One region of the Erwinia sp. AK-PDG3-5 genome, then DNA from elsewhere that is predicted to be linked to it. Evidence: predicted binding sites of a transcription regulator. Region 1 holds the regulator's gene; each other region holds the start of a gene.
What was found. Region 1 encodes PhoB, which activates phosphate uptake and scavenging genes when phosphate is short. Its sites were predicted from a motif close to CTGTCATAAAACTGNCNNAT; they were not measured.
Positions count from the first base shown of each region.

Region 2: ugpB (sn-glycerol-3-phosphate ABC transporter substrate-binding protein UgpB) is a predicted target of PhoB. The motif match lies at 8,018-8,037, and genes of this name have one in related genera.
Region 3: rpoH (RNA polymerase sigma factor RpoH) is a predicted target of PhoB. The motif match lies at 3,533-3,552, and genes of this name have one in related genera.

Region 1 covers NZ_CM165967.1:3,616,871-3,626,689, forward strand. Annotated here, with positions in the region: gene AC1UKS_RS16850 (histidine-type phosphatase) at 30-1,319, shown strand; gene proY (proline-specific permease ProY) at 1,363-2,730, opposite strand; gene brnQ (branched-chain amino acid transport system II carrier protein) at 2,800-4,125, opposite strand; gene AC1UKS_RS16865 (cobalamin-independent methionine synthase II family protein) at 4,532-5,635, opposite strand; gene AC1UKS_RS16870 (PstS family phosphate ABC transporter substrate-binding protein) at 5,811-6,737, opposite strand; gene phoR (phosphate regulon sensor histidine kinase PhoR) at 6,756-8,069, opposite strand; gene phoB (phosphate response regulator transcription factor PhoB) at 8,093-8,782, opposite strand; gene sbcD (exonuclease subunit SbcD) at 8,982-9,819, shown strand, end outside.
Region 2 covers NZ_CM165967.1:367,214-377,032, reverse strand. Annotated here, with positions in the region: partial or broken gene AC1UKS_RS01660 (GNAT family N-acetyltransferase) at 1-502, shown strand, start outside; gene ggt (gamma-glutamyltransferase) at 616-2,364, opposite strand; gene AC1UKS_RS01650 (DUF2756 domain-containing protein) at 2,520-2,813, shown strand; gene ugpQ (glycerophosphodiester phosphodiesterase) at 2,929-3,687, opposite strand; gene AC1UKS_RS01640 (sn-glycerol-3-phosphate import ATP-binding protein UgpC) at 3,687-4,757, opposite strand; gene ugpE (sn-glycerol-3-phosphate ABC transporter permease UgpE) at 4,761-5,606, opposite strand; gene ugpA (sn-glycerol-3-phosphate ABC transporter permease UgpA) at 5,603-6,490, opposite strand; gene ugpB (sn-glycerol-3-phosphate ABC transporter substrate-binding protein UgpB) at 6,612-7,931, opposite strand; gene livF (high-affinity branched-chain amino acid ABC transporter ATP-binding protein LivF) at 8,194-8,904, opposite strand; gene livG (high-affinity branched-chain amino acid ABC transporter ATP-binding protein LivG) at 8,906-9,673, opposite strand; gene AC1UKS_RS01610 (high-affinity branched-chain amino acid ABC transporter permease LivM) at 9,670-9,819, opposite strand, start outside.
Region 3 covers NZ_CM165967.1:355,724-365,542, reverse strand. Annotated here, with positions in the region: gene livH (high-affinity branched-chain amino acid ABC transporter permease LivH) at 1-377, opposite strand, end outside; gene AC1UKS_RS01600 (branched-chain amino acid ABC transporter substrate-binding protein) at 535-1,650, opposite strand; gene panM (aspartate 1-decarboxylase autocleavage activator PanM) at 2,038-2,433, shown strand; gene rpoH (RNA polymerase sigma factor RpoH) at 2,496-3,350, opposite strand; gene ftsX (permease-like cell division protein FtsX) at 3,613-4,605, opposite strand; gene ftsE (cell division ATP-binding protein FtsE) at 4,598-5,263, opposite strand; gene ftsY (signal recognition particle-docking protein FtsY) at 5,269-6,804, opposite strand; gene rsmD (16S rRNA (guanine(966)-N(2))-methyltransferase) at 6,970-7,575, shown strand; gene AC1UKS_RS01565 (DUF1145 family protein) at 7,565-7,834, shown strand; gene AC1UKS_RS01560 (DUF2500 domain-containing protein) at 7,892-8,236, opposite strand; gene AC1UKS_RS01555 (lysoplasmalogenase) at 8,390-9,016, shown strand; gene AC1UKS_RS01550 (zinc/cadmium/mercury/lead-transporting ATPase) at 9,110-9,819, shown strand, end outside.

The sequences.
Region 1 (9,819 bases):
CCCTGACTCAATGCTAAGCAAAGGAAAACATGGACGCTAAACTCTCCCTTGTGATCACCCTGATGGTTTCTCTTCTGTGCGGGGTCTTCAGCCCGTGCGTCGCGGCGAAAGCGGAAGATTACACGCTGGAAAAAGTGGTCGAAGTCAGCCGCCATGGCGTGCGGCCGCCAACGTCAGGCGATCGTCAGTCGATTGAAGCGGGCACGCAGCGCAGTTGGCCGCGCTGGTTAACGGCCGACGGCAACCTGACCGGCCACGGTTACACCGCCGTCTGGTTAAAGGCCCGCTATGAAGCCGGGCGCTATCGCCAGCTGGGCGTGCTAAAAGCCGGCTGCCCATTCCCTGGCGACGTCTATATCCGTTCCAGTCCGTTGCAGCGTACTCAGGCCAGCGCAGAAGCCTGGTCTGCGGCCGCGTTCCCTGGCTGCGGCGTTCCGGTGCATGCGCTGGACAAAGACGATGCGCTGTTTGCCTTCCCCTTGGATAAAGTCAGTGAGTCGCAAAAGGCGCGCTATAAGCAGGAAGCGCTGGACGCACTGGGCGGCACGCCCGAACAGGCGCAGCAGCGTCTGCAACCACAAATTGACGCCCTCAAACATGCCGTTTGCCAGCATCACCAGCCCTGCCCGGCATTCGATCGGCCCTGGACACTGAACGTCTGGTCGAATGGCGGCATCGCTATCCAGGGGCTGGATACCCTGGCGGCAATGGCAGAAAGCATCCGCTTAGCCTGGAGTGAGGATCAGCCGTTGAGCAAGGTGGCGTTTGGCCAGGCGGATAGCGCGGCCCGGGTCAGCGCATTACTGCCTTTGCTGACGGCGAAATATGATTTCACCAACGATTTGCCTTCCGCCGCACGCCGGGGCGGATCGGTGTTGCTGGATCAGATTGCCAAAGCGTTGCAAACCTCTCCGTCGCAGGATGCGCCACCCGACGTGCGCTGGTTGTTGTTCGTCGCCAGCGATATCAACCTTTCCTACCTGCGCACGCTGCTGCACTTCAGCTGGCAACAGGGCGATTATCCGCGAGGCAATCTGCCGCCCGGCGGCAGCCTGGTGTTTGAACGCTGGCGCGATAATCTCGGTACGCGTTTTCTCCGGGTCTACTTCCAGTCGCAAAGTCTGGATCAACTGCGCCAGCTGACGCCCATCAGCGCCAGGGATCCGTTGCTGACCACGGAATGGCACCCCGACGGCTGCAAACGCACCGAGGTGGGCACGCTGTGCCCTTATGACGCGACCTTACAGCGTATCGAGCAGGCGACAGATCGCTCAAGTCGGGTGCCGGTCAACTACCCTCAATCCGCATCGCAGCCATAAAAAAACCGCCCACGTTGGGGCGGTTGTTAAACGCTTAGCGCGGTTAAGCGTTGGCGTTCTTGTTCAGCGTTTTCTTCACAAACTGCCAGCTCACCAGCAGCACCACCAGCCAGGCTACACCGACATACAGCGAAATCCGCGTATCCGGGAAGTAACCAATCAGGCCGATGATAAAGATGAGGAACAGGATGCCCACGATGGCGGTAAAAATGCCGCCTGGCACGGCAAACTTCAGCGCTTTCGCCTGCTCTTTGGTCAGCGAGCGGCGGAAACCAATCTGGGCGAAGAGGATCATAATCCACACCCAAACGGTGGCAAAGGTCGCCAGTGAGGCGATCACCAGGAACACTTTTTCCGGCATCAGGTAGTTCAGGTAGACCGCCACCAGCATCGCCGCCATCATCACCAGCACCGTCACCCACGGAATGCCACGACGGGAAACCGTAGCGAACATTTTCGGCGCGTGGCCCTGCTCTGCCATACCGTGCAGCATACGTCCGACGCCAAACACATCGCTGTTAATCGCCGACAGTGAGGCGGTGATCACCACAAAGTTCAGGATCGCCGCCGCTGCCGCAATGCCCATATGCTGGAAGGTCAGCACGAACGGGCTGCCGTTGGTGCCGACCTGGTTCCACGGGAAAATCGACATAATCACGAACAGCGTGCCGACATAGAACACCAGAATACGCAGCGGAACGGTATTGATCGCTTTCGGAATGGAGGTTTCAGGATCTTTCGCTTCACCTGCGGTAATGCCGATGATCTCAATGCCGCCATAGGCAAACATCACAATCTGCAGTGACAGCACCATGCCGATCACCCCATGGGCAAAGAAGCCGCCGTTGGTCCACAGATTATGGATGCCGGTCGGCTGACCGCCGTTGCCGATACCCCAGAAGATGATGCCGATACCGGCGACAATCATAATAATAATGGTCGCGACCTTGAACAGCGACAGCCAGAACTCCACTTCCCCGAACACTTTCACCGTGGCCATGTTAATGGCACCGATAATCAGCACCACGCTCAGCACCCAGATCCAGTGCGGAACGTCCGGGAACCAGACGCCCATATAGATACCAAAGGCGGTAACATCGGCGATGGCGACAATCAGGATTTCGAAACAGTAGGTCCAGCCGGTGATATACCCCGCCAGCGGGCCAAGGTAGTCCTGCGCATAGCGCGAAAAGGAGCTGGCCTGAGGATTGTTGACGGACATTTCGCCGAGCGCGCGCATGATGATATAGGCAATCGCGCCGCCGATAATATACGCGAGAATAACGCTCGGACCGGCCATTTTCATCGCGTCTGCCGAGCCATAGAACAGCCCGGTGCCGATTGCCGATCCCAATGCCATAAAACGAATGTGGCGGGTACTCAGTCCCTTTTTGAGCGTATTTTTTGTCATGTTTCGGGTTCTGCTTTCACTCTGACTGCGTCTTCTGCCGCACGGGCAACAGAAGACGCGGGGTTAAGACTATTTCTGCTGCGCGCTGACCTGCTCACGACCGCCGGAGACGCGGTCATACACGGCCACCAGTACCAGCATGGCCAGCGATGGCGGCAACCAGGCCAGACCTTGTTCTGCCAGCGGCAGATGCTGGGCAAATGCCGGCAGCGAATCTTTCCAGCCGGTAGTTTTGATCGCATCAACAATGCCGAACAGCAGGCTTACCAGCATGGTTGGCGCAATAATGCGGGTGTTTTTGTTCCACCAGCTAAGGGTAAAGCTCAGCAGCACCAGCACGATGCACGGCGGATAAATCGCAGTCAGCACCGGAATGGAGATGGCAATCAGATGGCTCAGGCCGAGGTTAGACACCACCATTGAGAACAGACCCAGCACAAACACCAGCTGGCGATAGCTCAGCGGCAGGTACTGCTCAAAGAACTCGGCACAGGCACAGGTCAGGCCAACCGCCGTCACCATGCAGGCAACAAAGATCAGTGCGGCAAGGAACACGCTGCCCATGCCGCCGAAGGTCTGCTGAACATAGGCGTGCAGGATAGCGGCGCCGTTGGCGCCCTGATCAACGATAGCTGAACTGTTGGAACCCAGCTTGAACAGCGCCAGATACACCAGCGTCAGGCCAACACCGGCAATCAAACCGGCCAGCACGGTATAACGCGTCAGCAATTTCGCGTCACTGACGCCACGCGAACGCGCTGCGTTGACAATCACGATGCCGAACACCATCGCCCCCAGCGTATCCATGGTCAGGTAACCATTAACGAAGCCGCTGGAGAACGCCGCATGTTGATACGCCTCGGTCGCCGGGGCCAGGCCGCCAGCAGGCCAGATCAGCGCTGCGATGCCCAATATCGCCAGCGCCACAATTTTCAGCGGCGCCAGGAAGTGGCCAACGGTATCCAGCAGTTTGCCCGGATACAGGGAAATGCCGATCACCAGCGAGAAGTAAATCAGGCTGTAGATAAACAGCGGCAGCCAGCCGTCACCGGTCAGTGGCGCGATGCCGACTTCAAACGAGACGGTTGCGGTACGCGGCGTGGCGAACAGCGGGCCAACGGCAAGGTAGCAAACGGTCGCCAGCACCAGACCGGCTGCTTTACCGATTGGCGTACTCAGCGCATCCACGCCGCCGCCGACACGGGCCAACGCAATAACGGTGATCACCGGCAGACCTACGGCAGTGAGCAGGAAGCCGAGAGCCGCAATCCAGACATGTTCACCAGACTGGATGCCGACCATTGGCGGGAAAATGATGTTACCTGCACCCACAAACAGCGCAAAGGTCATAAACCCCAGTGCCAGGATGTCTTTGGAAGTTAAACGATTCGTCATAAGCAGAAAATTAGCCCGTACTGGTGTTAAGTGAAGTCGCGATGTCAGCTTCATCACCCTGCCTGCACTAAAAACGCCAGAATTTCAGACCGATACAGGGCAATTGTCTGTCCTGAGGTCGCTCTGGTAGCGGATTTGCGCTGATTTTAATCTGTTTACAGGGGGATAACGTAAAAACGGCGCTAAGTAAACCGTTTATAGGGCAGAAAGGCAAGGCGGGATCGGAAAAGCAGAGCGATATGTTGCAAAAAAAGAACCAGCCAGTGGTTCGCTTCAGGTTATCGGCTGGATGCCTTACATGATTTGTATTTTATTTGTGCAACGTGGGGTTAATTTCTGCATGGAATGGGCTGATGATGCACAAAAGGCGCGGAATTCCGCGCCTTTTACACACGTTGATGCAGGGTTACCAGACGTCTTTGGCGATATCGACCACCAGACGCAGCTTCGCCCACTGCTGCTCTTCAGTCAGGCTGTTGCCCTCTTCGGTGGAGGCAAAGCCACACTGCGGGCTCAGGCAGATTTGATCGAGGCTGACAAACTGCGCCGCTTCGGCAATCCGCGCTTTCACCGTTTGCGGATTTTCCAGCTCACCGTCTTTAGTGGTGATCAGGCCCAACACCACCTGCTGCTGGCCGGGTTTGATAAAGCGCAGAGGCTCGAAGCCGCCGGAACGCTCGTTATCATACTCCAGGAAGAAGGCATCAATATTCACGGTGCCGAACAGAGTTTCTGCCACCGGCTCATAGCCGCCTTCGGAGATCCAGGTGGAACGGAAGTTGCCGCGACAGACATGCAGACCAATGGTCAGATCGTCCGGCTTGCCTTCGATCGCTTTATTCAGCACCTGTGCATAGATGCGCGCCAGCTGTTCTGGATCGTCGCCGCGCTCGCGGATCTGGCTTTTCTGATCTTCGGAACAGAGGTAAGCCCAGACGGTGTCGTCGAGCTGTAAGTAACGGCAGCCGGCCGCATAAAATGCGCTAATCGCGTCACGGTACACGGTGGCCAGATCGTCGAAGTAGTCGTTAAGATCCGGGTAAACGTTGGCGTCGATCGCCTTACGTCCACCGCGGAAGTGCATCACGCTTGGGCTCGGAATGGTCATTTTCGCCACCGCATCGCCGCTGATGCTTTTCAGGTAGCGGAAGTCTTCCAGCATAGGGTGGTTGCCGAAGGCGATCTTGTCGGTGACACGGATACCGTGCGCTTTAGTCTGCACGCCGTTGAACTGGATGCCCTGCTCAGACTCATAGCGCTCTACGCCTTCCAGGCCATCGAAGAAGTCAAAGTGCCACCACGCGCGGCGGAATTCGCCGTCGGTGACCACTTTCAGTCCACAGGCGCGCTGATGAGTGACCACATCGCGAATGGCTTCATCTTCAATACGACGCAGGGCAACGGCATCAATCTCACCCTTCTGGAACTGCTCGCGCGCCTGTTTGATGGCGGCGGGACGAAGGAAGCTGCCTACCACTTCGGCACGATACTGAGCTGAATCTCTTTGCATGTTGTGTCACTCCTGACCTGCGCACACGCGCATAATTTACCGTTGAAATTATCACGAATCGTTATTCTTAGACTTCTGGATGTCTACATGTCCAGACGTAAGAGTGTCACGAGAGTAAAGCAGGCGCAAACGAGGAAAATTCATCAGACATGAAAAAAATTCATCTTGGCCGGTATTAACGGTCTTCAATCAGCGCACGCGCCTGCCTGACCTGCTCTGGCGATAGCGGCAGATATCCCGCTTGGGTGACCAGCGCCTGGCCGTCAGCGGATAACACGTGATGAAGAAACGCGGCGGTAAGCGGTTCCAGCGGCTTGCCGGGCGGTTTATTGACGTACAGGTACAGCTTGCGGGCGTAAGGATAACGCCCGCTGCGAATATTGGCCGCATCCGGTGCCACCCAGTCCCGGCCATCGCGGGACACCGGTAATGTCTTCACGCCGCTAAGATGAATGCCCATGCTGGCATAGCCAATGGCATTCAGCGTGCCCGCCACGGCCTGCACCACCGCCGCAGAGCCGGGATATTCCCCGACATCGTTGCGGAAATCGCCATTACATAACGCCTGCTGCTTGAAAAAGCCCCAGGTGCCGGAAGCGGAATTGCGGCCAAAGCGCTGCAAAGGACGGGATACCCAGCCCGGTTGAGTTAACTGCACATCGCCCCAGCGATGCACCGCGGAGAGCGCGCCACAGCGGCGGGTAACGGAAAAAATCGCATCAAGCTGCTGCGTATTCAGTCCCTTGATCGGGTTGTCCTGATTGACCACCACCACCAGCGCATCCATCGCCACCGGCACGGCCAGCGGTGGATAGCCATAGCGGTCCTCGAACAGCTGGCGCTCAACCGCCTGCATCGGGCGACTCATTGCGCCAATCTGCGCCGCGCCGGCCGCCAGCGAGGTGGGTGCGGTAGAGGAACCGGCGGCCTGCACCTGCACATTCACGCCCGGAAACTGCCGGTTGAAGCTCTCGCCCCACAGCGTCATTAAGCTGCCGAGAGTATCCGAGCCAACGCTGGTCAGGTTACCGGCCAGCATCCCCTCTTGTGCCTGGGTGGTCAGGCTGAAACAGGCCAGCAGCATCAGAAACAGCTTTTTCATCACAGGGTTCCGCTACGATCATCGAACCGCATTCTGTGCCAACTCGCTGCTGACAATCAACCTTGGTGGTAAGGAGAAGCTGAAACAGGTCTCTTTGCCGGGCTGGCTGGTAATATCCAGCCGGGTGTTGTGGTGGCTGAGCGCATGCTTGACGATCGCCAGGCCAAGTCCGCTGCCGCCGGTTTGCCGCGAGCGGGCCTTATCGACGCGGTAAAAGCGCTCGGTCAGTCGGGGAATATGCTCCTGCGCAATGCCCGGACCGTTATCCTTCACCTTGAATTGCGCGCCCTGTGGGGTTCTCAGCCAGCTGATATCAATGCGCGTGCCGGCCGGGGTGTGGTTAATCGAGTTGTACACCAGGTTTGAGATGGCGCTGCGCAGCTGTTCATCATTGCCATACACCCGCAAATCCGCGTCCATATTGAAGTGAATCTCGTGCCGGCCCTGGCTCAGGGTTTCCGCTTCACGCTGCAGCAGACGCAGCATCATCGGCACGTCGACCTTTTCCTGCAGATCCAGCGCCGGTGCGGCTTCAATGCGCGACAGGGTCAGCAACTGTTTCACCAGTCCGTCCATGCGGCGGGTCTGCTCCTGCATGGTGTGCAGGGCCTTGTCACGCAGCGGGCCTTCCATCACCGAATCGTTCATCATCTCCAGATAGCCCTGCAGCACCGTTAACGGCGTACGTAGCTCATGGCTGACGTTAGCAAAGAAGTTGCGGCGGGCACCCTCAAGCTGATGCATCTGCGTCACATCGCGGGCCACCAGCAGCCATTGCCCTTCCGAGTAAGGCATTACGCGGAATTCCAGCTGACGATTGCTGTTCAGCACCAGCGTTAACGGTCGGGTAAAATCGCGCTGCCGCACATAGCGCGTAAACTCGGGATAGCGCAGCAGGTTAAGGATGTTCTGACCATTGTCTTCCGGCCAGCGCAGTCCCAGCATCTGTTGCGCCAGGCCGTTACACCAGAAAATGGTGCCCTCTTCGGTGGTCAATACCACCGCATCAGGTAAGGATTCGGCGCCACTGCGAAAGCGTTTGATAAGATGGCCCAGCTCACGCCGACGCCGACGATTTCTCGCCTGCATCTGGTAAAGGCCATAAAAGAGAGGTTCCCAGCTGCCACGCCCCGCCGGTGGCGTCATGCTGCGGTCAATCCACAGCCAGTGGGATAAACGAAGTAAATTAGCGAAATGCCAGCCCAAAACGGCTAACACCGATACCAGTAGCAGCCAGGGCAGGTAGCCCACCAGCAGCCCCAAAATCAGGGCCGGAAGGCAGGCGAGCACCACTTCCAGCAACAATCTCTTCCAGGAGAGGCGTTCCAACACGGTGAAGACTCCAGTGCGAACGATCAGTAACGTGCAGAGAAACGGTAACCTGTTCCGCGAACCGTCTGCACCATGCGATCGTGCCCGGTCAGTTCCAGCGCTTTACGCAAGCGGCGAATATGAACGTCAACGGTACGATCTTCGACGTACACGTTAGTGCCCCAGACGTGATTAAGCAACTGCTCACGGCTGTAAACCCGCTCAGGATGGGTCATAAAGAAATGCAGCAGCTTGTATTCCGTCGGCCCCATTTCCAGCGGCTGGGTGTCTGACATCACGCGATGTGACGAAGGATCCAGGCTCAGTCCCTGCATCTCAATCACTTCTTCCACCGCCATTGGCGAGATCCTGCGCATCACCGCTTTAATCCGCGCCACCAACTCTTTCGGCGAAAACGGCTTGGTAATATAGTCGTCAGCCCCGACTTCCAGACCGCGAACGCGATCTTCTTCTTCACCGCGCGCCGTCAGCATCATCACCGGAATGTCGCGGGTCATCGCTTCACGCTTCAAATGCTTGATAAACTGAATGCCTGATCCACCAGGCAGCATCCAGTCCAACAGGATCAAATCAGGCCAGGGTTCGATAAGCAAATTAACCGCACTGTCATAATCTTCCGCTTCTATCGGTTGATAGTCATTTTGCTCCAGCACGAAACACAACATCTCACGGATTGGGGCTTCATCTTCGACTACCAGAATACGCTTAGCCATTATTGCTCCTGCTACTGTGACGGAATGTCACTGGATTTGCGGCGTCATTATGCGTCAGTTTTATGACAGTTTTATGAAAAAAGCACGGCCCGGACCGCCGTTTTATAACACTTTTGTGAAGGTTCCAGTCATTCAGACTGGGGTTTTACGCGTTGCTGTTTATAATCGTCGACTCTGCCTTGCGCCTCAAAGGGAACTCATGCGAATAATCCACACGTCAGACTGGCATCTGGGCCAATTTTTTTACACCAAAAGCCGCGCCCCGGAACATCAGGCTTTTACAGACTGGCTGCTGGCTCAGGCGGTGGAACATCAGGTGGATGCCATTATCATCGCGGGGGATATCTTCGACACCGGTTCACCGCCCAGCTATGCGCGTGAGCTGTATAACCGTTTCGTGGTCAACCTCCAGAAAACCGGCTGTCAGCTGGTGGTGCTGGGTGGCAATCATGATTCCGTCGCCACGCTGAACGAATCGCGTGAGCTGCTGGCCTGCCTCAATACCCGGGTGATCGCCGCGGCCAGTGATGATATCGCCCAGCAGGTGGTGATCCTGAATAAGCGCAACGGCGAACCTGGCGCGGTCCTGTGCGCCATCCCCTTCCTTCGCCCGCGTGATATTACCGTCAGCCAGGCCGGTCAGTCTGGCCATGAGAAGCAGCAGACTCTGCTGGACGCCATCACCCAGCATTACGATCGCTGCTGGCAGGCGGCGCAGGCCGAGCGGCAAAGGCTGGATTTACCGTTGCCGATTATTGCTACCGGCCATCTGACCACCGTCGGCGTGACCAAAAGTGATGCGGTACGCGATATCTATATCGGCACGCTGGATGCTTTTCCGGCCCAGGCATTTCCCCCGGCGGATTACATCGCGCTCGGTCATATCCACCGCGCGCAGCGCATCGCCAACACGGAGCATATTCGCTACAGCGGCTCCCCTATTCCGCTCAGTTTTGACGAGTTGGGCAAAGACAAAAGCGTGTTTCTGGTCGACTTTGCCGACGGCAAGCTGAGCCAGGTTGAAACGCTCTCCGTCC
Region 2 (9,819 bases), 1.5 Mb from region 1:
ATCGTTATACGTCATGCCGAACCGACTGATGCTGAGGCGCTTTTTCGCATCCTCAGCCAGCCCGAAACCTATCGCGATACGCTCCAGCTTCCGCATCCCTCGCAGCAAATGTGGCAGCAGCGGCTGGACTCACCGAAAGAGGGTCAGCAGCGGTTTGTCGCCTGCATTGATGGCCAGGTGGTGGGCGATCTGACGCTGGAAGTGAACAGTCGGTTACGTCGTCGTCACACCGCATCGTTTGGCATCTGCGTCGATGTCCATCATCGCGGCAAAAGGCGTGGCTTCAGCGCTAATGAAAGAGATGATCGTCCTGTGCGATAACTGGCTGAGCATCGAACGCATTGAGCTGACGGTGTTTGCTGATAATGCCACGGCGATTGCCCTCTATCAGCGCTTCGGCTTTGTTACCGAAGGCGTTGCCCGCCGTTTCGCGGTCCGCGACGGTCAGCAGGTGGATGCGCTATTTATGGCACGTCTGAAGGATCAGCCGTCGCCGGTTTAAACATTAAACGGCGTGGCCACGATCACCCGTGAAAACGCCGGACACGAGAAAAAAACAGAGGCTTAGCGCCTCTCCGTCAGAAAAATTTACCCCCGGATGCCGGGGGTTTTCAGTCAGTAACCCGCCGTTAAATCATCAATGGTGCGCGGATCGGATGCGCCATACAGCATGCCGTCCGGCCCAATCATAATGCTCTGCGTGCTGCCCATCGCCGGCATCACCTTCACATGCTGACCTTTGGCTTCCAGCAGCTTCAGGCTGTCCGGACTGAAGCCCTTTTCAACCCGCAGCTGATCCGGCAACCACTGGTGATGGAAGCGGGGTGCGTTGGTCGCCTCGGCGATATTCATCCCGTAATCGATGCTGTTGACCACCATTTGCAGCACGGTGGTGATAATGCGGCTGCCGCCAGGGCTGCCGGTCACCAGCCAGGTTTTGCCATCTTTCGCCACGATAGTCGGCGACATTGATGACAACGGGCGCTTGTACGGCCCCACCGCATTGGCTTCACCGCCCACCAGGCCATAGACGTTCGGCGTGCCCGGCTTGGCAGAGAAGTCATCCATTTCATTGTTCATCAGGATACCGCTGTTACCCGCCACGATACCGCTGCCAAAATAGGTGTTCAGCGTGTAGGTCACCGCCACCGCATTGCCCTGCTTATCCACCACCGAGAAATGCGTGGTCTGGTTACTTTCATACGGTGCCAGCTTGCCCGGTTTGATCTCCGAAGACGGCCGCGCCTTATTCACATCAATCTGCTGCGCCAGCGATTTCGCATAGGCTTTGCTGGTCAGCGCCTGCCACGGCACCTTCACAAAGTCCGGATCGCCAAGGTATTCCGAGCGGTCGGCATAGGCATATTTTTCCGCCTCCGCCATCACCTGCATGGCATCGGCGCTGCCGAAGCCCATTTTCGCCAGATCGAAGTTTTCCAGGATATTCAGGATCTGCACGATATGGATCCCGCCGGAAGATGGCGGTGGCATCGAGAAGACTTCATAGCCGCGATAGGTGCCGCTGATCGGCTTACGCTCAATCGCCTGGTATTTCGCCAGGTCCACTTTGCTGATTAAGCCGCCGTGCGCCGCCATTTCCTCGTCAATCTGCGTGGCGATAGCGCCTTTGTAGAAGGCATCCGGTCCCTGGCTGGCAATCAGCGTCAGGCTGTGGGCCAGATTACGCTGCACCAGCGTCTCGCCGCGGGCATAAGGCTGACCATCCGCCTTGTAGAAAATCGCTTTGCTGTTGGGATGGTTAATCAGCACTTCTTTGCCATAGACCTTCAGATCGTCAGCCAGCGCCTGATTGACCACGATGCCTTTGCTGGCCAGTTTGATCGCCGGCTGGATTAGACGGCTGAGCGGCATAGTGCCGTACTCTTTATTCGCCAGCGCAAAGCCCGCTACCGTGCCAGGTACGCCGGACGCCAGGTGAGAGGTGAGGGATTTTTTGCTGTCGGCATTGCCCTGCGCGTCAAGGAACATATCGCGACTGGCGCGGGTCGGGGCCATTTCGCGGAAGTCGATAGCGGTGGTGCGGCCTGAGGCGGTGCGCAGCATCATAAAGCCGCCGCCGCCGAGGTTGCCGGCCTGCGGATGGGTCACCGCCAGCGCATAACCGACGGCAATCGCCGCATCCACCGCGTTGCCACCCTGCTTAAGGATATCCACGCCAACCTGAGTTGCTGTCGCATCCACTGACGACACCATCCCATGTTGCTCTTTCACCGGATGGAAGGTATCCGCATCCACCCCGTAAGAAACTGCCGGTGCGGTGGGTGCAGCACTGGCACCCTGCCACAGTAACAGCCCGATCATTAGCGGTCCCGCAAGCCGCGTTAACTTACCCTGTCCTGTCATCTTCACCTCTTGTTAGTCTTATTTACGTTTGTTTACTGCTGATAAGTGTGTACGAAATAAGAGAAAAGGCGAGGCGGGACTGAAATTCAGTTGACTCCTGGAGGCAGATTGGTGGCCCTGGCATACACTTGAGTAATCTAACACGGAGGCAGTTTATGAAATGGTTAGTTATTTTTGTTGCCGCACTGGCACCGTTGAGCGGCATGGCCAACATGTTGAACAACAATCAGCCAAACCAGCCGGGCTATAATCCCAGCACTCAACGGATGCAGAGCCAGATGCAGACGCAACAGTCCCAGCAGAAACTGAAGTTGCAGCAGGATCAGCAACGTCAAAGCCAGGACACACAGCGGAAAGTTCAGGAGCAGCGGAACAGTGCTTCCCAGCGCGTGATCCAGTCACAGCCGGGTACCAATACCCTGCCGCCGGTGCAACAAAACAACAATTAATCTCCACCTTACCTGCCGTACTGGCGCGAAAATAAGGCGGCAAGTACTGAAAACCCCGGGCGCTGACATCAGTCAGTGGTCGGGGTTCATCTATTCAGCTCACGCGGTTGCCGCCTTAGCGATGCAGTTGAGAGGCAAAGTCGGGGTCAAGGGTGTCGATGGCATCGGTACAGATCGCATCGACACCCCACTTCAGCAACTGTGCAGCCCTGTCGGCATCGTTCACCGTGTACACCAGAATACGTAAGCCGGATTTTTTCAGCTCAGCCACGCGCTTCTCGTTCAACACCTTGTGATTGAAGTGAATCGACACGCACTCCAGCGCATCGGTCATTTCCCGCCAGTTATCGTGCCATTCATGCAGCAGCAAACCCCGTGGCAGCTCCGGTGCCGCCTCTTTCGCTGCGGCAAGGGCGACAGATGAAAACGACGAGAGCAGCGGTGCTGCGGGCTGCATATGCCACAGATCCCGCGCGGCCAGCGCCACCACCCGTCCGGTTTCGGCTTCCAGACCGGTGGTGGGTTTGATTTCGATATTGGCCATCATCTGGTGCTCAGCACAGCGCTTCGCCACCTGCGACAGCAACGGCAGGCGCTGATCGGCGAAATCCTTGCCGTACCAGCCGCCGACATCCAGCTGCACCAGCTTTTCCCAGGGAAGCTGCCCGGCAATGCCCCAGCCATTGCTGGTCCTGTCCAGCGTGTCGTCGTGCAGCAGAAAGATCTCGCCATCCTGCGACAGCTTCACGTCAAATTCGATCATCTTGTGGCCGAGTTTCGCGCCAACATCAATGCCGGCGAGGGTGTTTTCCGGGGCGAGTTTACCGCCGCCGCGATGGGCCACAATCGGTGGGTAAGGCCAGGCTTTGTTCATCATTCGAGCCGTTGTCCAGTAGAGGGTTCAAAGAAGTGTAGCGAGTCTGTCGGCAGATGCAGCCACAATGTGCTGCCAATCGCCGGACGCTCGATATGCGGCAGGCGTACCACCAGCGACTGCCCGCCCCACTTGCCGTGCGCAAGATTATCCGCGCCCAGCATTTCCAGCGTTTCCACCACCAGCGGCAAGCCGTCCTGCGGCGACGCGAGCGTAATATGCTCCGGGCGAATACCCAGCGTCAACGGACGGCCCGCCCAACGCGCTTTCGCTTGCGGCAACGGGATCGTAAAGCGATCGGACAACCTCAGCCGGCTGCCATCATCATTTAGCTGGCCATCCATCAGGTTCATCGACGGCGCGCCAATAAAGCTGGCGACAAAGCGCGTCGCCGGACGTTCATATACCTCCACCGGCGTACCCAACTGCTCCAGCACCCCTTTGTTCATCACCATCACCCGCTGCGCCAGCGTCATCGCTTCCACCTGATCGTGGGTAACATACAAGCTGGTGGTGTTCAGGCGGCGGTGCAGCAGCTGCAGCTCAAGGCGCATCTGCACGCGCAGACGGGCATCGAGGTTGGATAAGGGTTCATCGAACAGGAATACGGCGGGCTCGCGCACAATCGCTCTGCCCATCGCCACGCGCTGCCGCTGGCCGCCAGAGAGCTCACGCGGGCGGCGATGCAGCAAGGCTTCCAGCTCCAGGCTTTTGGCGGCTTCCAGCACCTTCTGCCGCACATGCTCTTTGCCCATGCCGCGAATCTTCAGGCCATACGCCATGTTCTGCTCAACGCTCATATGCGGATAGAGCGCGTAGTTCTGGAACACCATGGCAATGCCCCGATCTTTCGGTTCAAGATCGGTGACGCGCTGGGTGTCGATATAGATATCGCCGCTGGTGACCTCTTCCAGCCCGGCGACCATGCGCAGAAGCGTGGATTTTCCGCAGCCGGAGGGGCCCACCATCACCATAAATTCACCGTCGCGGATCTCCACGTCGAGCGGCTGAATGATCTGATTTTTGCCGTCATAGGATTTGGTAACAGCCTGAAGTTTTACGCCTGCCATAACTTATTTCTCGCTCTCAACCAGCCCGCGAACAAAGGCGCGCTGCATCACTAAAACAATCACAATCGGCGGCACCATGGTCAGTAGCATGGCGGTCATCACCAGATTCCATTGGGTCGAGCCGTCACCGTTGCCAATCATGCTGCGGATACCGGCGACGGCGGTGCCAAGGTCCGCTTCGCTGATGATCAGCAGCGGCCACATATACTGGTTCCAGCCGTAGATAAAGGTGATCACAAACAGCGCCGCCAGGTTGGTTTTTGACAGCGGCAGCACGATGTCCCAGAAGAAGCGCATCGGGCTGGCACCATCAATCCGCGCTGCTTCTATCAACTCGTCCGGCAGGGTCATAAAGAACTGGCGGAACAGGAAGGTGGCGGTGGCGGAAGCCATCAACGGCAGCGTCAGCCCGCTGTAGCTGTCGAGCATATTCAGGTTGGAAATGACCTCAACGGTCGGGAAGATCCTCACCTCAACCGGCAGCATCAGGGTGATAAAAATCATCCAGAAGAACAGTCCGCGCAGCGGGAAGCGGAACCACACCAGCGCAAAGGCGGAGAGGATCGACACGGTGATTTTCCCCAGCGTAATGCTCAGCGCCATGATCGCGCTGTTCATCAGCATCACGCCAAAGGGCGCGCTGTTCTGCGCCACGCCGTGCTGCCAGATGTTGGCAATGTTATCCAGCAAATGGCGGCCGGGGATCAGCGTCATCGGCACCTGGAACACTTCGCTGTTGCTCAGGGTGGCGGCAACAAAGGCCACATACAGCGGGAACAGCACGGTGAGGATCCCCAGTCCCAACATGATATGGCTGAACATCGTCAGCCCTGGTCGGTTCTCAATCATTGGTAGCGCACCCTTTTCTCGACGTAGCGGAACTGAATCACCGTCAGAATAATCACCAGCACCATCAGCACCACCGACTGGGCGGAAGAGGAAGAGAGGTCGAGTCCGGCAAAACCTTCGCGGTAAATTTTATAAATCAGCGTGGTCGTTGACTGCACCGGGCCACCACCGGTGGCGGCGTCAATCACCGGGAAGGTGTCGAAGAAGGCATACACCACATTCACCACCACTAAAAAGAAGCCGACGGGGGTGATCAGCGGCAAAGACAATTGGAAAAAGCGCCGGACCGGACCCGCGCCATCAATGGCGGCGGCTTCCGTCAGCGATTTTGGAATGGATTGCAGCGCGGCAAAGAAGAACAGGAAGTTGTAGCTCATCTGCTGCCAGATCGAGGCCAGCACTACCAGGAACATTGCCTGGCCGCTATTTTGCGCATGGTTCCAGTCATAGCCGAGATAACGCAGGAAATGGGTAATCAGCCCCAGACCCGGACTGAACAGGAACATCCACAACACTGCGGCGACGGCGGGCGCCACGGCGTAAGGCAGTAAAAACAGCGTCTGGTAGAAGCGCTTCAGGCGCAGGACATGGTCGACCAGCGCGGCAAAAAACAGCGAGACCACCAGCCCGATGACCGTCACCAGCCCGCTGAAAATCAGCGTGGTCAGAAAAGAGTCGAGGTAATACTCGTCGCCGATCAGCCGTTTGAAGTTTTCCATGCCGACAAAGGTGCTGGAAAGGCCGAACGGATCGACGCTTTGCACCGAATACCACAGGGCTTCACCGGCGGGCCAGAGGAAGAAGATTACGGTGATCAGCAGCTGAGGCAGCACCAGTAAATAGGGCAGGCAGCGCGAGCGAAACACGGGACGGGAAGAAGACATAGCGTCGTCCAATATGAGGAGTAAGGGGCCGCGTTCACTACCCTCGACGCGGCCCTGAAAACGGGTTCAGGGCCGCATCCAGCCAGGAATTGGACTGAATGCGGCCCCTGTGGGCGAAGCGTTACTGCTTAGCCGTCTGCTCAAAGCGACGCAGCAGCAGATTGCCACGGGTCACCGCGTTATCCAGTGCCGCCTGCGGCGTTTTCTTACCGGTCCAGACGCCTTCCAGCTCTTCGTCAACCACGGTACGGATCTGCGGCATGTTGCCCAGACGCATCCCTTTGGTGAACGCTAACGGTGGCTTGTTCAGCATCTGACGGGTGGCGATGTCCGCGCCAGGGTTTTTATCGTAGAACCCTTGTTTGCGGGTCAGCTCATAGGCAGCGGTGGTGATCGGCAGGTAGCCGGTTTTCTGGTGCCATTCAGCCGCAATATCCGGCTGTGCCAGGAAGGCCATAAACTCGGCCACGCCTTTGTAGGTGCTGGCGTCTTTGCCTTTCATCACCCACAGGCTCGCGCCGCCGATGATGGCGTTCTGCGGGGCGTCAGGGACGGTGGCATCGTACGGCATCATGCCGACGCCGTAGTTAAATTTGGCGTAATGACGGATATCCGCCAGCGAGCCGGAAGACGCGGTGGTGATGCCACAATCGCCGTTGTAGAACTTGGCGGTGGATTCATCTTTACGGCCAAAGTAGGTGAAATCGCCCTTCTTGTTCATGTCTTCCAGCATCTGGATATGACGAACCTGCGTCGGCTTGTTGAATTCCAGCACGGTATCGGTGCCGTCAAAACCGTTGTTTTTGGTGGCGACCGGCAGCGCATGCCAGGAGCTGAAGTTCTCAATCTGGATCCATCCCTGCCAGCCACTGGCGTAGCCACAGGTCATGCCCGCTTTACGCAGTGCAGCAGCGTCTTTTTCCAAATCCTGCCAGGTTTTCGGCGGCTGATCCGGGTTCAGACCGGCTTTTTTGAAGGCGTCTTTGTTGTAATACAGCACCGGCGTCGAGCTGTTAAACGGCTGAGAAATCAGGTGGCCGCTGGCGTCGCTGTAGTAGCCCGCCACGGTCGGCACGAACTGCTTCTCATCGAAGGCCACGCCGGCGTTTTTGAACACATCGTAGACCGGCACGATCGCTTTGGACGCCATCATGGTGGCGGTACCCACTTCGTAAACCTGCAAAATAGCCGGCGCTTTACCTGAACGCACGGCGGCAATCCCGGCCGCCAGGCTCTGTTCGTAGTTGCCTTTGTAGGTCGGCACGATTTTGTAATCTGGGTGAGATTCATTAAAGCGTTGTGCCAGAGAATTTACTTCCACACCCAGTTCGCCTTCCATCGAGTGCCAGAAAGGGATCTCGGTGGCAGCCAGTGCGTGACCGCTGAAGGTCAGTCCCAGTACCATGCAAAGTGCGGTTTTACGAAATGAGAACGATGTCATATCGGTATCCTGTGCCCGGAGTCAATCGCGCGATATCGCGCATTCTTATTGTTCGGGAAGTAACATGACACGGGAAAATGACGGAAAGATAACGGGTTTATGACGGAAAGGTGACAGGCAGGTGACGCACGAGGCGATTGAATTACCGCCAGTTTTGCGGTGACGGGCACAAAAAAGGGCGGGAAAAATCCCGCCCTGTCACCACGGCTTCGCCAACTGGCTGTGGGCCTGGCGGCCTTGCAACCGCCGGGTTTACAACAAATTAGCCGCCGAGATAGGCGCTGCGCACCGCTTCATTCGCCAGCAAGGCGTCGCCGGTATCCTCAAGCACCACATGGCCATTTTCCAACACATAACCGCGATCGGCCAGCTTCAGCGCCTGGTTAGCGTTCTGCTCCACCAGGAAGATGGTCATCCCTTCCTGACGCAGCTGCTCGATGGTGTCGAAAATCTGCTGGATGATGATCGGCGCCAGGCCTAACGAGGGCTCATCCAGCAGCAGCAGGCGCGGCTGACTCATCAACGCCCGGCCAATCGCCAGCATCTGTTGCTCACCGCCGGACATGGTACCGGCACGCTGAACGCGGCGTTCATACAGGCGTGGGAACAGCTCATATACGCGCTTGATGCGGGTCTGATACTGCCGACGCTCGGCGAAAAAGCCGCCCATCGCCAGATTCTCTTCCACCGTCATCCGTGAAAACACGCGTCGCCCTTCCGGCACAATGGCGATGGCTTCACGCATGATGCGCGCGGTTTGCCATTCAGTGATCGCTTTACCGTCAAAAGTAATGGTTCCCTGCGTCGCACGCGGCTCACCACACAGGGTGCCGAGGAGGGTGGTTTTACCGGCGCCATTAGCACCAATCAGGGTGACAATCTCGCCCTGGTTGATATGCAGACTGACGTTATGCAACGCCTGAATTTTGCCGTAATGGGCGCTGACGTTCTCGAGAGAGAGCATCGGATTCATATCAGGCTTCTCCCAGATAGGCGCGGATCACGTCCGGATTGTTGCGGATCTGTTCCGGCGTGCCGTTTGCCAGCGGCGTGCCCTGATTCACTACATAAATGCGGTCAGAAATGCCCATCACCAGTTTCATATCATGTTCAATTAACAGTACCGAGACGTTGTGCTGGTTGCGCAGTTCGGCAATCAGCTCATCAAGCTCGTGGGTTTCTTTCGGGTTCAAGCCGGCGGCTGGCTCATCCAGCATCAGGATTTCCGGCCGGGTGACCATACAACGGGCGATTTCCAGACGACGCTGCTGACCGTAGGCCAGGTTGCCCGCCTGACGGTTGGCCATGTCCAGCAGGCCTACACGCTCCAGCCAGGTGGCGGCGCGATCCAGCGCGTCGCTTTCGGCTTTACGGAAGGCCGGCGTTTTCAGCAAACCGGCAAACACGCCGCTTTTCAGATGCTGATGCTGCGCCACCAACAGGTTCTCGATCACCGTCATTTCGCGGAACAGACGCACGTGCTGGAAAGTACGGACAATGCCCATCCGGGCAATTTTTTGCCCAGGCTGGCCCGCAATATCCTTGTCGCGCAGCATGATGCTGCCGCCCGTCGGCCGGTAGAAACCGGTCAGACAGTTAAAGACGGTGGTTTTCCCGGCGCCGTTCGGGCCGATTAATGACACGATCTCCTGCGGGCGCAGCTCCAGCTCAACGTTATTTACGGCGAGCAGGCCGCCAAAGCGCATCATCAGGCCTTTTACGGCCAACAAAGGCTGGGTCATCGCTGCTCTCCTTTTTCTACCGTCTTCAACTTCAGATGCGGACGCTTCATCGGCAACAGACCCTGTGGCCGCCAGATCATCATCAGCACCATCAAACCGCCGAGCACCAGCATGCTGTACTCATTCAAATCACGCATCAGCTCGCG
Region 3 (9,819 bases), 1.5 Mb from region 1:
TGCGTCAGGCTGACGTAGTTTTGTAAGAAGATCGACATCCCGATGGCCGAGATCAGCGCGATCAGGCGTTTGGAGGATCGCACCGGCTTATAGGCCACGCGCTCAATGCTCCAGCCGTAAGCGCTGGCAATCACAATCGCCACGATAAAGCCGGCACCGATCAGCATCCAGCTGACATCGATCCCCATCATCATCAGGGCCGCAATCACAATAAATGAGACGTAGCTGCCGATCATATAGACCTCGCCATGGGCGAAGTTGATCATGCCGATAATGCCGTAGACCATGGTGTAACCAATGGCTATCAGCGCGTAGGTGCTGCCCAACGTCACGCCGTTGAACATTTGCTGCAGGAAATAGAGAAACTGCTCGGACATACCTTGCTACCTTACTTCTTTCCGCACGGGCGGAGAGAATGGAAAAAAACGCCCGGGAACCCTCACCAGACGTTTACTGTTACCGACGATTTGTTGTCGTCTTCACCGCTGTCAGCCTTCCCCGGACAGCCCCTGCCGCCGGGAAAGTATGGCTGATTTATTTCACTGCGGTAGAAGAACCGTCTGCGTGCCATTTGAAGATGCCGAACTCAAAGCCTTTCAGATCGCCCTTCTCATCCCAGCTCAGGTCGCCCATCACCGTTGGCACCGCTGCGCCTTCCTTCAGATTTTTAGCGATATCGGCTGGCTCAGCACTTTTGCTGCGCTCCATCCCGGTGGTCAGCGCCTGCAGTGCGGCGTAGGTGGTCCAGACGAATGGGCCGGTTGAATCCAGCTTCTTCGCTTTCAGCGCATCAACAATCGGTTTGTTAGCCGGCACCTGGTCGTAACGCTTCGGCAAGGTCACCAGCATGCCTTCAGACGCAGCACCTGCGATGTTAGACAGCGAGGAGTTGCCCACGCCTTCGGGTCCCATAAACTGGGTCTTCAGGCCGGCAGCACGTGCCTGACGCAGCATCTGGCCCATCTCCGGGTAGTAACCGCCAAAGTAGACGAAGTCGACGTTCTCTTTCTTCAGGCGTGCCACCAGCGTGGAGAAATCTTTGTCGCCCGCGGTGATACCTTCAAACATCACCACGTTGCCGCCTGATTTTTTCAAGCTGGCCTGCACGGAACGCGCCAGGCCTTCACCGTACTGCTGCTTGTCATGGATGACCGCGATGCGCTGAGGCTTGATCTCTTTCAGGATATAGGTGGCGGCAGTTGGGCCCTGGTCGGAATCCAGACCGGTGGTGCGCATGATCATCTTGTAACCACGGGTGGTCAGATCGGCATTGGTTGCCGCCGGGGTGATCATCAGCACGCCTTCATCTTCATAGATGTCGGAAGCAGGCTGAGTAGACGACGAGCAGAGGTGGCCAATGACATAACGGATACCGTCATTGATCACTTTGTTGGCAACGGCAACCGCCTGTTTTGGATCGCAGGCATCGTCATATTCCACGCCAACCAGTTTGTCACCGTTTACGCCGCCTTTGGCATTGATGTCGGCAATCGCCTGCTTGGCACCGGTGAACTCCATATCACCATACTGCGCTACCGGGCCGGACATCGCGCCAACAATGGCCACTTTAATGTCCTTCGCCATGGCCGCGTGGCTCATCGCCAGTGCCACACAACCTGCCAGGAACGCGCTACCTTTACTGATTTTCATCCGAACTACCCCATCTGTTGTGATTGCTGTTTTATTGCCGCTGGATCCCAGATAAAACGCTGAAGAAAGAGAGAGTTATCGGAATACGCGGCGATTTTTATAAATAAGGCTTTAATTTTCAGGTTATTAAACAGGAATATTCTGCTGTAAATCAACTGACACATTCAGAAATACCCAGCTCCCGCAGGATAAAACGCTGGTGGCAACGGTGGCTTTTTCAGCAAAATGGCAGTCTTTTATGCTGATTAATAGTTCGGCAATAAGCTTTCACGCTGGGTTAGCGCGCCGAACTAAACAGAATACTCCGTTTTCTCCGGGGAAAAGTTAAGCGCCCTTCTTTGGCTAAATTCGCTACAATATGCCTTTCGTACTCGTTCGGTATTCGTCATGAAACTGACCATCATCAGATTGCAAAATTTCACCGATCAGGACCGCCTGGATCTGGCGAAAATCTGGCCAGAGGCTGACCTTGTTGCGCTTGAAGCGTCGCTGGATGAACATCAGCAGGTTTGGGCCGCCAAATTCAACGACCGCCTGCTGGCGGCAGTCAACGCGTCGATCCTTGGCACGCAGGGCGAGTTGCAGGATTTCAAGGTGCGTGAGGTGACGCGCCGGCGCGGCGTGGGCAGTTACTTACTGAATGATTTGCTGGCGCAGAACCCGGGGATCGTGCAGTGGTGGATTGCGGACCGTCAGGTTGAGGATCGTGAGGTGATGGCCGCGTTTATGCGGCAGGCCGGCTTTATTGCCCAGGTCGGCGGCTGGGGCTTTCTGGCGCAATAACGGGCTGACTGACAAAAACAAAAAGGGCGACCGGAGTCGCCCTTTTTTTGTTACCGCATGGATTACGCTTCGATAGCGACGCGCAGTTTTTTCATCGCGTTCTTTTCCAGCTGACGCACACGCTCTGCTGAAACGCCGTATTGATCGGCGAGTTCCTGCAGCGTGGTTTTGTTGTCATCGTCCAGCCAGCGGGCACGGATGATATTCTGGCTACGCTCATCAAGACCCTGCATCGCATCGCTGAGTTTATCAGCCGCATGGGATTCCCAGTTGTCTTCCTCAATGCCATCGGCAAAGTCAGACGACTTATCCTGCAGGTAGAGCATAGGCGCCATCGAGCGGCCTTCACCTTCATCATCCGGTGTCGGATCGAAGGTCATGTCCTGGGCAGCCATACGCGACTCCATCTCCAGCACGTCTTTGCTGGTGACGCCCAGTTCACGGGCAACCATTTCCACTTCTTCCTGGTTGAACCAGCCTAAACGCTGCTTGGCTTTACGCAGGTTAAAGAACAGCTTGCGCTGTGCTTTAGTGGTGGCGACCTTCACGATACGCCAGTTACGCAGGACGTATTCGTGGATCTCAGCTTTAATCCAGTGCACCGCAAAGGAGACCAGACGCACGCCGACTTCCGGGTTAAAGCGGCGAACCGCTTTCATCAGGCCGATGTTACCTTCCTGAATCAGGTCAGCCTGCGGCAGACCGTAGCCCGAATAGTTACGAGCGACATGAACAACAAAGCGCAGGTGAGACAGGATCAGCGTTTTAGCTGCTTCCAGATCGCCCTGGTAATGCAGCCGTTCAGCCAACGCTTTTTCCTCTTCTGCCGTCAGCATAGGCCAGACATTGGCGGCCCGGATGTAAGAATCCAGGTTGCCTAAAGGAGCAATAGCTAAAGTTTGCATTTCTTTGGTCATTCAAACCCTCTCTGTATTTAACAATAATGCCGCGCAATTCCCTGCACAGTCCACAAGAGTACGTGAACGGCAGCCAGAATTAAAAGCAATCTGTGCTACTTCGACGTCAAAGTTATCCACAAGTTCACTATCGTCGGTGAATAAATTACACACCGTCTGGGCAGGAAGAGTATAGCAGGAGGAAGTGACAAATTGATGACTTCCTCTGAAGCACATTACTCATGCAACAGAGGAAGATTATAACAAAAAACGTGTAAAGGGGTTACTGCGGCGTAAATCGACGTAAATGTTGTACGGTCGCCAGCCAGGCGGCTATCCAGCCAATCATCGCCGACACCAGCAGCAACAGCAGGCTCTCGTCCCACGCCAGTCCGGTCAGGTTGAAGGTGGTGCCAAACACCGCCGCCACCTGTGTCACAACGGACTCCAGACGGAACACCAGCACTTCGGAGAGGATCAGCGACAGCAGCGCACCGGCGAACCCTAACAGCGCACCACCGTAGAGGAACGGACGCAGGATAAAGCCATCCGTTGCACCGATCAGCTTCTGCACATTGATGGTATCGCGCCGGGCAAAGATGCTCAGCCGCACGCTGTTGCCGATCACCAGGAACACCGCCACAATCATCAGCACGCCGATCATCGCCGCCACCTGCCCCACCAGCCCGGTCAGCGCCGCCAGGCGGGCAAACCAACTGTCGTCCATCTTAACTTCATCCACGCCCTGCACTTTCGACACGCGGTCGCGCAGGTTGGTCATGGTGTCGTCATTCTGGAAGTTGAGCTTCGGCGTGATAATTGCCACCGCAGGCAGCGGATTCTGCTCAAGCATATCCATTGCCCCGCCAAAGCCAGACCAGTTACGGAACTCGCCCATCGCTTCTTCGCGCGACAGGTAGTTCACCTTGTCGACGCCATCTTCTTTCTTCAGCTGGCTGACAACACCTTCAGCGGCATCGTCATCCAGCGTTTTGCTGAGATAAACCGTCAGCTGCGGTGCCGGATACCACTGTGCCGCCGCCTGGTTGACGTTTTTCCACACCATATAACAGACGCTTGGCAGAGTCAGGGAGATGGCGATAACCATCACCGTCAGTAACGTCGCCAGCGGCTGACGCCACATATCAGATAAGGTGCCGCGCAGCGCATAACGCCATTGCTCTTGCCAGCCGCCCTTCAGCGCTTTGCTTTTGGAAGGCTGCTTCTGCTTCGCGGCTTTGGGCGCAGGCGCCCGGGAATTGCGTTTATTAACCACCCTGGCCTCCGTGCAAACGTCCCTGATTCAGGCTCATCAGGCGGTAGTTGCGGCGGGCGATCAAGGCCCGGTCGTGGGTTGCCATCAGAACGGTGACGCCAACCCGGTTAAATTCTTCAAACAGACGCAGGATGTCTTCCGACAGCGCATCGTCGAGGTTACCGGTCGGTTCATCGGCCAGCAGCACCGCAGGTTTGTTCACTACCGCACGGGCAATGCCCACCCGCTGCTGCTCACCGCCCGACAGCTGAATCGGATAGCTTTTGGCTTTATCCAGCAGGCCGACTTTATCCAGCGCGGCCGACACGCGGCGGCGAATATCTTCACCGCTGGCACCGGCAATGATCAACGGGATTGCCACGTTGTCATACACAGAACGATCCATCAGCAGATGGTGATCCTGGAAAATCATGCCAATCTGGCGGCGTAAAAACGGCACTTCGCTGCTTTTCAGGCGGCTGATATCGTGGCCGCCAAACCAGATCTGACCGGCACTTGGCCGCTCGATGCCACAAATAAGCTTCAGCAAGGTACTTTTCCCTGCCCCGGAATGTCCGGTCAGAAACGCCATTTCTCCCGGACGCAGATGGAAATCTACCCCCTGAAGCGCTTGCCGACCGCCGAGATAAGCCTTACTGACTTCTTCAAAGCGAATCATCCTAATTAGTCCTCTCGGGCAAAAAGTGCCTCTATAAAATCGTCAGCTTTAAACGCGCGTAAATCTTCAATGCCTTCACCCACGCCGATATAACGGATCGGGATGGAGAACTGATCGGCTACGGAGAAGATCACGCCGCCTTTTGCGGTGCCATCCAGCTTGGTCAGAGTAATCCCGGTCAGTCCCACCGCTTCATGGAACAGCTTAGTCTGGCTGATGGCATTCTGGCCGGTGCTGGCATCGATGGTCAGCATCACTTCGTGCGGCGCCCGATCGTCGAGCTTTTTCATCACGCGGGTGATTTTCTTCAGCTCTTCCATCAGGTGCGATTTGTTCTGCAGGCGACCGGCAGTATCGGCAATCAGCACGTCAACGTTACGCGCCTTAGCGGCCTGAATCGCATCGAAAATCACCGAGGCTGAATCCGACCCGGTCTGCTGGGCGATCACCGGAATATTGTTACGTTGGCCCCACACCTGCAGCTGCTCAACCGCAGCGGCACGGAAGGTATCGCCCGCCGCCAGCATCACAGACTTGCCTTCCGCCTGATACTGACGCGCCAGTTTGCCGATGGTGGTGGTTTTGCCGACGCCATTGACGCCCACCATCAGGATCACAAACGGCGTTTTGCCGGTGACGTCCAGTGGCTCTTCCACTTTAGCCAGGATCTCTGACATTTCCTGCTTCAACAGGCCATAAAGCGCTTCGGCATCACGCAGCTGTTTACGGTTCGCCTGCTGCGTCAGGTTTTTGATAATGCGGCGGGTGGTTTCCACGCCAACGTCGGCAATCAGCAGCTGCTCTTCCAGCTCTTCAAACAGATCGTCATCAATCTTTTTACCGCGGAACAGGCCGATAAAGCCGGAACCCAGGTTCTGGCGGGTTTTCACCAGGCTGCGCTTCAGGCGGGCAAAGAAACCTTCTTTGGTCGGACGCTGCTGCTCGGCCTGCTCTGACTGCTCCACTTTCGCTAACGCGGCGGCGATGGACTCTTCTTCCTCAATCACTTCCGGCTCTGCGTCAGCCGCTAACGCCAGCGCTTCCAGCTCTTCGGGCAGGATCTCATCTTCCGGTGCGATCTCAGCAATCTCTTCTGGCTCTGGCTGAACAACGGCTATCTCTTCCGGCAGAAGTTCTTCTTCCGGCTCAGGCTGAACGACCGCCAGCTGTTCCGGTAAAACCTCTTCTTCCGATTCAGGATGAACACGCACGTCGTCTTCCGGCAAAAACTCTTCCAGCGGCGCGGGCTCAATTACCGCAAGCTCTTCCGGCTGAGGTTTCGCTTCTGGCTGCGGCTCAGCGGCAGGTTCACGGTAAGCTTCCGGGTGCGCGGCCTGATCGTGAGCCACATTTTCAGTGACGTTGACCGTCGCTTCGGCGCGCTGCTCTGCCTCGGTTTTTGCGGGCGTGGCGGCATCCGTTGACGTCTCGTCAGCGGGCTGCTGTTCCTCTAACGTCTCTTTTATCTCTTCCGGCGGCGCCTGCTCTTCACGCCCTAATCCCAGCCAGGAAAAAAAGCCACGTTTTTTATTTTTTGCCATGGTGCAACCACACTCCTCGCGGGGAAAAATCTGTCAGGTCGTTGAAAATTGACTTAATCCCCTAGTCTAACACTTTCCTGCTAACGCAACACAGCACCCTTTTTACGTTTCCTCAGCCCGGTAAGCCCGTTAAACTGTGCAACAAATTATGAAGAGTTCAGCAGCATGAATAAAAAACCCCGCAGCGGCGGCGCCGGACAAATCCGCATTATTGGCGGTCTGTGGCGCGGCAGAAAATTACCGGTGCCGGACAGCGCCGGACTTCGACCGACCACCGATCGCGTCCGCGAAACGTTATTTAACTGGCTGGCGCCCGATATTCAGGGCGCACGTTGCCTGGATTGCTTCGCAGGCAGCGGTGCATTAGGGCTGGAAGCGCTGTCGCGTCACGCCGCATCTGCCACACTGTTAGAGCTGGAGCGCCCGGTTGCGCAGCAGTTAGAAAAGAACCTGACCACTCTCGGCTGTAAAACTGGCCGGGTGATCAACACCAACACCCTGCAATTTCTGGCGCAAAACGGCGAGCCTCACGATCTGGTGTTTATCGATCCGCCGTTCCGTAAGGGACTGCTGGAACAGACCCTCGGCCAGCTGGAAAGCAACGGCTGGCTGGCGGATAACGCGTTGATTTATGTCGAAAGCGAAGTAGAACATGGCCTGCCGCCGGTGCCGGTAAGCTGGCAGCTGCATCGGGAAAAGGTCGCCGGACAGGTAGCGTATCGCCTGTACCACCGCCAGATCGCGAAGAAGGAAGAGAACCATGATGATTAATATTGGCAGGCTGCTGATGGTCTGTGTCTGGGCATTTTTACTGCTTAACCTGGTGCATCCGTTCCCCAAGCCGCTGAAGTATTTTATTGATGTGGCGCTGTTCTTTATGGTGGTGATGCACGGACTGCAGCTGGTGCTGATGCGCGCTACGCAGCCGAAAGATGCCCCAAAGCTCAGCGTCCTGATGCAAACCAAGATTTTCTTTTTTGGTGTGTTTGAGCTGCTGGCCTGGCAGAAGAAATACCTGCCGAAGAAGTAACGCAGTGGTAAAACCAGCCGAAAAAGCGCGGAACTCCATGCTTTTTCGGCAAGCCCACTAATTCGCGCTAAACGAGATAAACCGCGTCCCCTGCACCTTCAGCTGTCCCTTTTCCCCCCGGTCAATCTGCCGGTAATCCTGCTCTTTCAGCACCAGTTTGAAATCCCCGGCACCGTTGAGCGGATGAAACCAGGCTTCATAACGCTTATCCTCAACCGGGATCACTTCACGCTGACGCGAACGGCGGTTCGGCATCGGAACCTCGCGCTTGGCTTTTACCTCGGCGGGAATTGAGCGCACCGGGGAAGCGTCATTGACCGCCACTTCTCTCCGCTGCTTGATAAACTGACGCGTCGCCAGCACGGCGATGATAGCCAGTACGATGAAAAAAATGACCTTCATATTTTTTCTTCTTCCTCCTTATCAGGCAATGCCAATCATTCCCACGGCCAGAAAGGATACAACCAGACGCCTCCCATTGTCACATCAGCAGGCTCTGTCCTAGACTAGATTCAGAATTGTGGAGTTTTGCATCTGAATACAAAGGGACACATTATGATTTGGTCGTTTCTGGCAGTTTTCTTTTCCGGTTGGCTCTACGTTGATGCGTCGTACCGTGGACCTCAATGGCAACGCTGGGTATTTAAGCCCGTCACCTTGCTGCTTCTGCTGGCGTTGGCCTGGCAGGCACCGATCCTCAATACCACCGACTATCTGATCCTGTTTGGCCTGCTGGCCACGCTGATTGGTGATGCACTGACGCTATTACCTAACCGGCGCATGCTGTACGCGATTGGCGCATTTTTCCTTTCGCATCTGCTGTATACCCTGTGCTTCGCCAGCCATATGACGCTGACCTTCTTCTGGCCGATCCCGCTGACGGTACTGGTAATTGGCGCGCTGTTGATCGCCACCATCTGGTCCAGACTGGAAGATCTGCGCTGGCCGATCTGCACCTTTATCGGCATGACCCTGCTGATGGTCTGGCTGACCACCGAGCAGTATTTCTTCCGCCCAACCGATTACAGCTTCACGCTGATGGTAGGGACTTCGCTGCTGCTGCTGGCCAATATCGTCTGGCTTGTCAGCCACTATCGTCGCCGGTTCACCTCTGACCGGGCGATTGTCGCCGCCTGCTACTTTGCCGGTCACTTTATGATCGTGCGTTCGCTGTATCTGTAATCGCCGTAAAAGCCTTGACTCTGGAGTCCACTCCAGAGTGTAAGATGCGTCATCGGCGGGAGCGTTTCCCGCCGTTGCCCATCAGGAGGCGCCATGCATCAGCACTCATCTTCTTGCCCTTGTGGCCAACGCCATGCTCACAGCCAGCAGGGTTGCAGCAGTAAACCTCGCCCAACCATCAAAAAAATCTCGATGATGACCTCAGTCACCGCTGAAACCAGCTGTTGCAGCGAGGCCGGCTGCGGTTCAGGCAGCGATGCCGATGAGGAAAGCGACAGGAGAGGTTCCGCAGAACGTTTCAGCTGGATAATCAGCGGAATGGATTGTCCCAGCTGCGCACGAAAAATTGAAACCGCCGTTAGCAAGCTCAGCGAAGTCGATACGGCTCGCGTGCTGTATGCCACCGAAAAACTGGTCGTGAACGCCGATCGCGACGTCCGCCAGCAGGTTGAAGCGGCGGTGAAGCAAGCCGGTTTCACCCTGCAACGTAGCGATGCCGTCAAAACCGACGCCACCACGCCGGGCTTCTGGCAGGAAAATCGCGCCATTATTCTGCTTGCCGTGATGATGCTGGCCAGTTGGCTGATCGACCTTGTCAGCCCTGCAGCCGGACAGATCGCTTTCACCCTGACCACCCTCGCCGGTGCCTGGCCCATTGCCCGCAGCGCGCTGCGTTTGATCCGCAGCGGCACCCCATTTGCCATTGAAACCCTGATGACCGTCGCGGCCATCGGCGCATTATTTATTGGCGCCACCGCAGAAGCCGCGATGGTGCTGCTGCTGTTCCTGCTGGGTGAACGGCT